DNA from 3 places in the Specibacter sp. NPDC078692 genome. Region 1 is predicted to be linked to each of the others. Evidence: riboswitches for the same ligand, from Rfam matches in the RefSeq annotation. Region 1 holds a riboswitch; each other region holds the start of a gene.
The links. A riboswitch is a leader RNA that binds a small molecule or an ion and turns the genes downstream of it on or off. The one in region 1 is predicted to bind thiamine pyrophosphate.

Region 2: linked by a shared signal. The riboswitch ahead of AB0O97_RS10575 (3-oxoacyl-ACP reductase) and the one ahead of thiO (glycine oxidase ThiO) in region 1 are both predicted to bind thiamine pyrophosphate.
Region 3: linked by a shared signal. The riboswitch ahead of AB0O97_RS02220 (ECF transporter S component) and the one ahead of thiO (glycine oxidase ThiO) in region 1 are both predicted to bind thiamine pyrophosphate.

The regions. Positions count from the first base shown of each region.
Region 1 covers NZ_JBFBLV010000013.1:94,902-97,157, reverse strand. The annotation lists gene AB0O97_RS11090 (PaaI family thioesterase) at 1-28, opposite strand, end outside; gene thiE (thiamine phosphate synthase) at 125-805, opposite strand; TPP riboswitch at 819-949, shown strand; gene thiO (glycine oxidase ThiO) at 942-2,174, shown strand; gene thiS (sulfur carrier protein ThiS) at 2,184-2,256, shown strand, end outside.
Region 2 covers NZ_JBFBLV010000012.1:91,267-93,522, forward strand. The annotation lists gene bioB (biotin synthase BioB) at 1-148, opposite strand, end outside; gene AB0O97_RS10570 (TetR family transcriptional regulator) at 225-791, shown strand; TPP riboswitch at 869-962, shown strand; gene AB0O97_RS10575 (3-oxoacyl-ACP reductase) at 1,036-1,800, shown strand; gene AB0O97_RS10580 (LLM class flavin-dependent oxidoreductase) at 1,828-2,256, shown strand, end outside.
Region 3 covers NZ_JBFBLV010000002.1:173,701-175,956, reverse strand. The annotation lists gene AB0O97_RS02235 (monovalent cation/H+ antiporter complex subunit F) at 1-241, shown strand, start outside; gene mnhG (monovalent cation/H(+) antiporter subunit G) at 238-600, shown strand; gene AB0O97_RS02225 (DUF4235 domain-containing protein) at 755-1,015, opposite strand; TPP riboswitch at 1,209-1,326, shown strand; gene AB0O97_RS02220 (ECF transporter S component) at 1,373-2,023, shown strand; gene AB0O97_RS02215 (ATP-binding cassette domain-containing protein) at 2,033-2,256, shown strand, end outside.

The sequences.
Region 1 (2,256 bases):
GGTGCGGAAACTCGGATCGCTGTGTCATTGCTGGCCGCCTGAAATAGAGAAATGCTTTGCTCTGGAGCATAGTGTGCCAGCCGCTGCCGCTACGAATGTTACCGACGAGTAGCCGTCACGTAGATTACCCTAGCGCAGGCAAACGGGAGAGCAGCTCCTGAGCGGCCGACGTCGGATCTTGTGCCTCGGTAATGGCCCGCACCACCACGATCCGGGACGCGCCGGCAGCCACCACTTGATCGACGGTGGACAGATCCACCCCACCTATCGCGAACCACGGCTTGGAGGTCCCCAGCGAGGCGGCATGCTCCAGCAGGGAAAGTCCGACGGCGGCCCGGCCCGGCTTGGTGGGGGTGGCCCAGAGCGGGCCCACGCAGAAGTAGTCGGCGTTGGGATCGGTTGCGGCGGCAGAAACCTGAGCGAGGTCATGACTGGAGAGACCCATTGAAACGCTGGGGCCAACCAGCGAACGCGCTGCGGGCAGCGGCAGATCCTGCTGGCCAATGTGGAACACGGGTGCGCCGCTCAACGTGGCAATATCGGCACGGTCATTGACGGCCCAAACCTTGCCAAATTCCTGCGCAACCGACTTCAAAACTTCCAGTAATTCCAGCTCCTGCGCCGCCTCGATGGACTTGTCGCGAAGCTGGATGATGTCCACTCCACCGGCATAGGAAGCCCGCAAAAAATCGGCAAAATCACCCTGTTCGATGCGCGCATCCGTGCACAGATAGAGCCGGGCACTTTGTAACGAAGGGGTAGGAAAAGTGGTGGTGGCAGCGGGGATGGCAGAAGTTTGGCTCATATCTCATAGACTAATGCAGTACCGCGGGAGCCAGTGAAGCTGGCTGAGAGGGCGCCGACTGCGCCGACCGAATGACGCCCCCTGCAAGGGCGCAAGAACCTGATCCGGATCATGCCGGCGTAGGGAAGGAAGAACTGTGAGCGCTGTTGTGCCCGAAATTTTGACCACCGAGGTGGCCGTCATTGGCGGCGGCATCATTGGCCTCGGCATCGCATGGGAAGCCCAACGAGCCGGCCATACTGTCACTGTCATTGACCCCGCTCCTGCCACAGGGGCCACCTTTGCTGCGGCCGGAATGCTGGCCCCGGTGAGCGAGTTGCACTACCAAGAAGACGCCTTGCTGCAGCTGACACTGGCATCGGCGGCGCGCTGGCCGGAGTTCGTAGGCTCCCTCCCTGACGGGTTGCCCACCGGATTCAACACCTCCCCGACCTTGGTGCTGGGAGGCGATCCTGCAGATCGCCAAGCACTGTCCGATTTACGCGATGTCCAACTGCTCCATGGCTTGGACGTGTCGCAGCTAAGTATTCGCGAAGCGCGGGCACTGGAGCCGATGATTGGCCCGCAGATTTCTTGTGCCTACAAGGTGGAGGCAGATCATCAAGTTGATCCGCGAGCCATGGCGGCGGCACTGCGGGCGGCGCTGGTGGCGTCTGCCCGTGTGCGCGGCACCTCGGCGGCGAGCTTCATTGAACAATCCGCCACCTCGCTGTTGCACGAGGATCCCAACGACACTCACTCACGGGTGACCGGCGTGCTGCTGGCCGATGGTCGTGAGGTCCACGCACGGGAAGTGATTGTGGCGAATGCGCTGGGAACGCCGGCATTGGCTGGCCTGCCGGACGGGCTGAACTTACCCATCCGTCCTGTGTACGGCGACATCCTTCGACTCCGCGTTCCGGAACAGCTTCGCCCGCTCACCACGGCCACCATTCGTGGCATGGTGCGTGGACTGCCGGTCTATATTGTGCCGCGCGAGGATGGCACAGTGGTGATTGGAGCCACCAGCCGCGAGGATCACAACGCTGGGGTCAGCGCCGGGGGAGTGCATCAACTCTTGCGCGATGCCCAAGTGCTGCTGCCCGCCGTCGCGGAACTGGAACTCCTTGAATGCACGGCCCGGGCCCGCCCGGGTACCCCCGACAACGCGCCGCTGCTGGGCCGGGTTGCCGGAGCTGACGGTAAGGACATTCCAGGGCTCATCATCGCTACCGGGTTCTTCCGTCACGGCGTCCTCCTCACCGCCATCGCCGCGAACATTGTGCGCCAATTGCTGGGCAACATCACGGATCTGGCGTGGGAAGACTTCCGCCCAGACCGCTTTTCACCCACGCTTCACCCGGCACACACTGCCGGCCACACCACCTAGGAGCAAGCCATGAACACGATCAACCTCAACGGTGCCACCGAGTCTCACCCGGACGGAACCACCGTGGCCCATCTTGTGACAG
Region 2 (2,256 bases), on a different contig from region 1:
CGAAGTGGGCACGTCGCAGCCGGGCGGCGGCCGCGACCAGATCGAGCAGCTGATCATCGGTGGATTCCAGGATGGCGAGGGCTTGATCGCGGGTCAAGGTGGCACCGTCGAGTTGGCGATCGGCGAGGTCTGTAAAGTAATTGAACACCGTTCAATAGTGGGGTGAGCTGTGGACATTGTCAATCACGGGCCCTGCTGATGGGGCAAGATGGAGGGGTGCTGCGGTGGCATGGGATTCTGGAAAGGGTGGGGCCAAGATGGCGTTGACGCGTGAGGCAATCGTGGAGACAGCCATGGAAATCCTGCGTGAGTATGGCCTAGCTGACTTGTCCATGCGCCGCTTGGCCCGTGATCTAGGGGTGCAGCCGGGCGCACTGTATTGGCATGTGAAAAACAAGCAGGAACTGCTCACCGTGCTCGCCGGACTGATCCTGGCACCCGTAGCAGCTCAGTCACCGGATAGCCTTCGCGAGCTGGCGGTGCGTGTTCGGGAAACGCTGCTGACGGTGCGGGACAGCGCCGAGGTGGTGGCACTGGCACACGCCCTGGATCCACGTTCCACGGCCCCGCTACAACAGTTTGGCGCACTGCTGGAAGGCGAAAAGCTCGCCGCGGATCAAGCCGAGTGGGCCGCCGAGGCGCTGCTTTCCTACGTTTTGGGTTCGGTGACCGATGAACAGACCCGGACCGGATTGACGGGCGCAGGATTGCTGGCTGATACGGAACGGGATGCTGGCAAAATATTCACCTTCGGGCTGGATCTCATGCTGAGCGGGCTGGCAGCTAGCTGAACCACGCTGGGCCAATCCGAACCACTCAGAACCAATCCGCGGCTGGGCTTCGAGCGGGACGTGGTAGCTTTGCTCTTGGACACTGCACGGGGTGCCGCATTGCGGCTGAGAGCTAGACCCGTCGAACCTGATCTCGATAATCCGAGCGAAGGGATGCCGGTCCGGAATCAAGGACGAGAACGCCGTTTTTTGGTGTATATCTCGTAATTTTGTGCATCCTTTCGCGCTTCTGAAAGGTGCACACATGCTCATCAAAGACCAGATTGTTCTCATCACCGGCGCCGGTCGCGGGCTCGGCGTGGAGATTGCCCGCTCCTTTTACCGTGAAGGCGCCCGGGTGGTGTTGAACTACCGCAACAGTGAAGCCGGGGCCCAGCAACTGGCCACCGAAATCGGCCCCGATCAAGCCATTGCGCTGCGTGCCGATGTCACCAAGAGCGATGACGTGGCAGCCATGGTCAGCGCCGCCACCGAGCATTTCGGCGCACCCATCACCACCCTGATCAACAACGCCCTCCCGGACTTTTCCTTCAACGGAGACGCCAGGCCCAAGGCCAATGAGATTGGCTTTGCAGATTTCCAGGCCCAGTTCGCTGGAGTGGTGGGCGGGGCGCTGAACACCATCCAAGCCGTGCTGCCTGGGCTCAAGGAAGCCGGCTTCGGTGCCATTGTGAACATCGGCACCAACCTTTTTCAGAATCCGGTGGTCCCCTACCACGACTACACCGCGGCCAAGGCGGCTTTGCTGGCGTTGACCAGGACGTTCGCGGCCGATCTGGGACCGGCAAACATCCGCGTCAACATGGTCTCCGGAGGTCTGCTGCGCAGCACAGACGCTTCCTCGGCTACCCCCGAGCAGGTCTTTGACTTGATCGCCGGCGGGACACCGCTGCGCAAGGTCACCACCCCTGCCGAATTTGCTGACGCGGCCCTGTTCTTTGCTTCGCCGTGGGCACGGGCTATCACGGGACAAAATCTGGTGGTCGACGGCGGACTAGTGATGAATTAGGAGAGAGTGAAATTGGGGACGGACACCATGGAAAAGACACGAGAATTACACATCAACGCCTTCTTGTTTGGCACCGGACACCACACCATGGGCTGGCGGCATCCAGCATCCAGTGCCGATAGGGTCGGCAGCATTGCCTACTTCGAGGAGCTGGCCCAGCTGGCCGAAAGCGGCTTCCTTGACGCCGTGTTCTTTGCCGACGGGCACAGCGTGAACCGCCGGTATTCAGCAGGCGTTCCGGGGCTTCTTGAACCGATTACGGCGTTGAGCGCCATGGCCCGGGCCACCCACCACATCGGGCTGGTCACCACCGTGTCCGCCAGTTTTTACACGCCGTTCCACGCTGCGCGGATGCTGGCCTCGCTGGATCACATCAGTGGCGGCCGGGCGGGGGCCAATATCGTCACGTCCATGTTTGATGCTGAGGCCCAGAATCACTCAATGGCCGCACTTCCG
Region 3 (2,256 bases), on a different contig from region 1:
TGTCCTGCTCGCACTGGCGGCTGCCGGCACCATTTACAGGATTGCTGCCGGGCCGTCGTTGCTGGACCGTGTGATCGCAGCGGACGTGCTGCTCGCCATTTTTGGCGCCGCACTGGCCACGGAAATGGCCATCAATCAACACCTCGATAATTTGGCCCTGCTGGTGGTGTTGACGGTGATCGGGTTTATTGGATCCGTCACTGTGGCCCGATTTGTGGCGCATAAGAGAGATGACGGATGAACATGTTCATAGATGTCCTGACGGCAATCTGCCTGCTGGTGGGCGCCTTGATGAGCCTTGCAGCAGCTATCGGCCTGCTACGTTTTCCTGACCTCATGAGTCGCATGCACGCAGCCACCAAGCCTCAGGTGTTGGGGTTACTGCTGATGCTGGCAGCTGTCGGGCTGCAAATGCGCGCCTGGGCTTTGCTGCCGATTCTGATGATCGCTTGGCTGTTCCAACTGCTCACGGTGCCGGTGTCCGCGCACATGGTGGGTAGGGCTGGATACCGCACCAAACATCGACGACCGGAATTGCTTAGTGTCGATGAACTGGACCAGGTTGTGGCCTCCGTCGTGGAGGATGACAGCAACCGCTAAGGGCGTCTGGGGCGTCCCTTGAGGGGGTCTCTTCGCGGGAAGCCGCGTGGCTGCCGGGGAACGCACAAGGCGCCAGCCGCCGTCGTACGTGATCGTCAAACGTGTGATCAAACGCGACGGCGAATGACGCCTTGGTGACGATGGAGTGCGCCCCCTAAACCTCTTCGGGATGCTTGTTGAAACGCGCAATGGCCTTCTGTGTGGTGCGCCCGGCGAGGGTCTGAATGATGGCGGCAACCACTGAAGAAACCAATGCAAAGGTCAGTGCTGAGCGAAGGCTATTCTCCAAGTCCGCACCGTCCTTGGGTGGCTTGTTACCGGTGCTCTTCTCCCAAACCGTGTCCACGAGCTTGCTGGCCACAAATCCGGCTCCCAAGCTGATGCCGGTTCCGAGCAATTTGAAGACGATGTTCATGAATGACTCCTGCGTAGTTGAGTGAGGTTGACTGGGCTTGCGCGGGAAAAACTCTAGTGTCAGCCTAGCCCTTTTACCGAGACAACAGCAGCCGCCCACTCCGCAATGTCGAGGTGAAGTCTTGTTGTTATCGCCGGTGTTATCGCACGCATTGGCCCCCGGCAGGGCGCGGGGGTACACTGAATCCGCAATTCAAACACGACAGGGGAGCGTCATCCCATCCTGGGATCCGGCGCTGAGAGTGCGGTTTACCGCAGACCCTCGAACCTGCTCCGGCTAGTACCGGCGAAGGGAGTCGAGTTCTCTTCGGCTGCGCGGAAATACCGCTGTAGCCGCCCCTCCTGAAAAGGAGGAATCATGAGCAAGTCATTCGCGGGCGGAAACGCCACGCAACCAAGTAAGCAAAACAAGCAAGATTCACCGGCGCGCAAGAGTACCTGGCGGGTGGTGGACATCGTTGTGGTCTCCGTTCTCGGCGTTGCCTTGGGAGTCATCTTCTGGCTGTGGTCGGCTGGATACGGTCTGACCAGCGCCATCACCGTTGCGTTCCCGCCTCTTGGCGCGCTGTACGGTGGCGGCTGGTTGATCGCCGGCGTCTTGGGTGGGCTCGTTATCCGCAAACCCGGTGCCGCACTGTATTGCGAACTCATCGCCGCCATGGTCGAAGGCCTGCTGGGTACGCACTTTGGCTTTACGGTGCTGCTGTCCGGTCTGGTTCAGGGCCTTGGTGCCGAACTGGGCTTCGCGCTTTTCCGCTACCGCAAATTCAACCTCCCTGTGGCCCTGATTTCCGGCGTTTTGGCAGGTCTGGCCTTGGGAATCAACGACAGCATTGTCTGGAACATCGAGTGGGCCATGGAGTGGAAGCTGGTCTACGTAGCCCTGGCCATGGTCTCCGGTGCAGTCATCGCCGGGCTGGTGTCCTGGTTGGCCGTGCGTGGTCTGGCCAGAACCGGCGCCCTGGCAAATCTGCCCTCCCGTGGAGCCGCTACCGAACGCGCGGTGTAGGCAGTGACTATTCAGCGCAACCGGGGCAGCGCCCCGGCGAGAGTCAGTGCCAAGGGTTGGGGCTGGCAGCATTCGGGCCGTAGTGGCCGGGCCGTTGCAGACTTGGATCTGGAGATCGAACCGGGGGAGCGCGTCTTGTTGCTGGGTCCTTCCGGGGCAGGTAAGTCCACGTTCCTGCATGCCTTGGCCGGTGTGCTGGGTGATGATGAGGACGCCAACGAATCGGGCCAGCT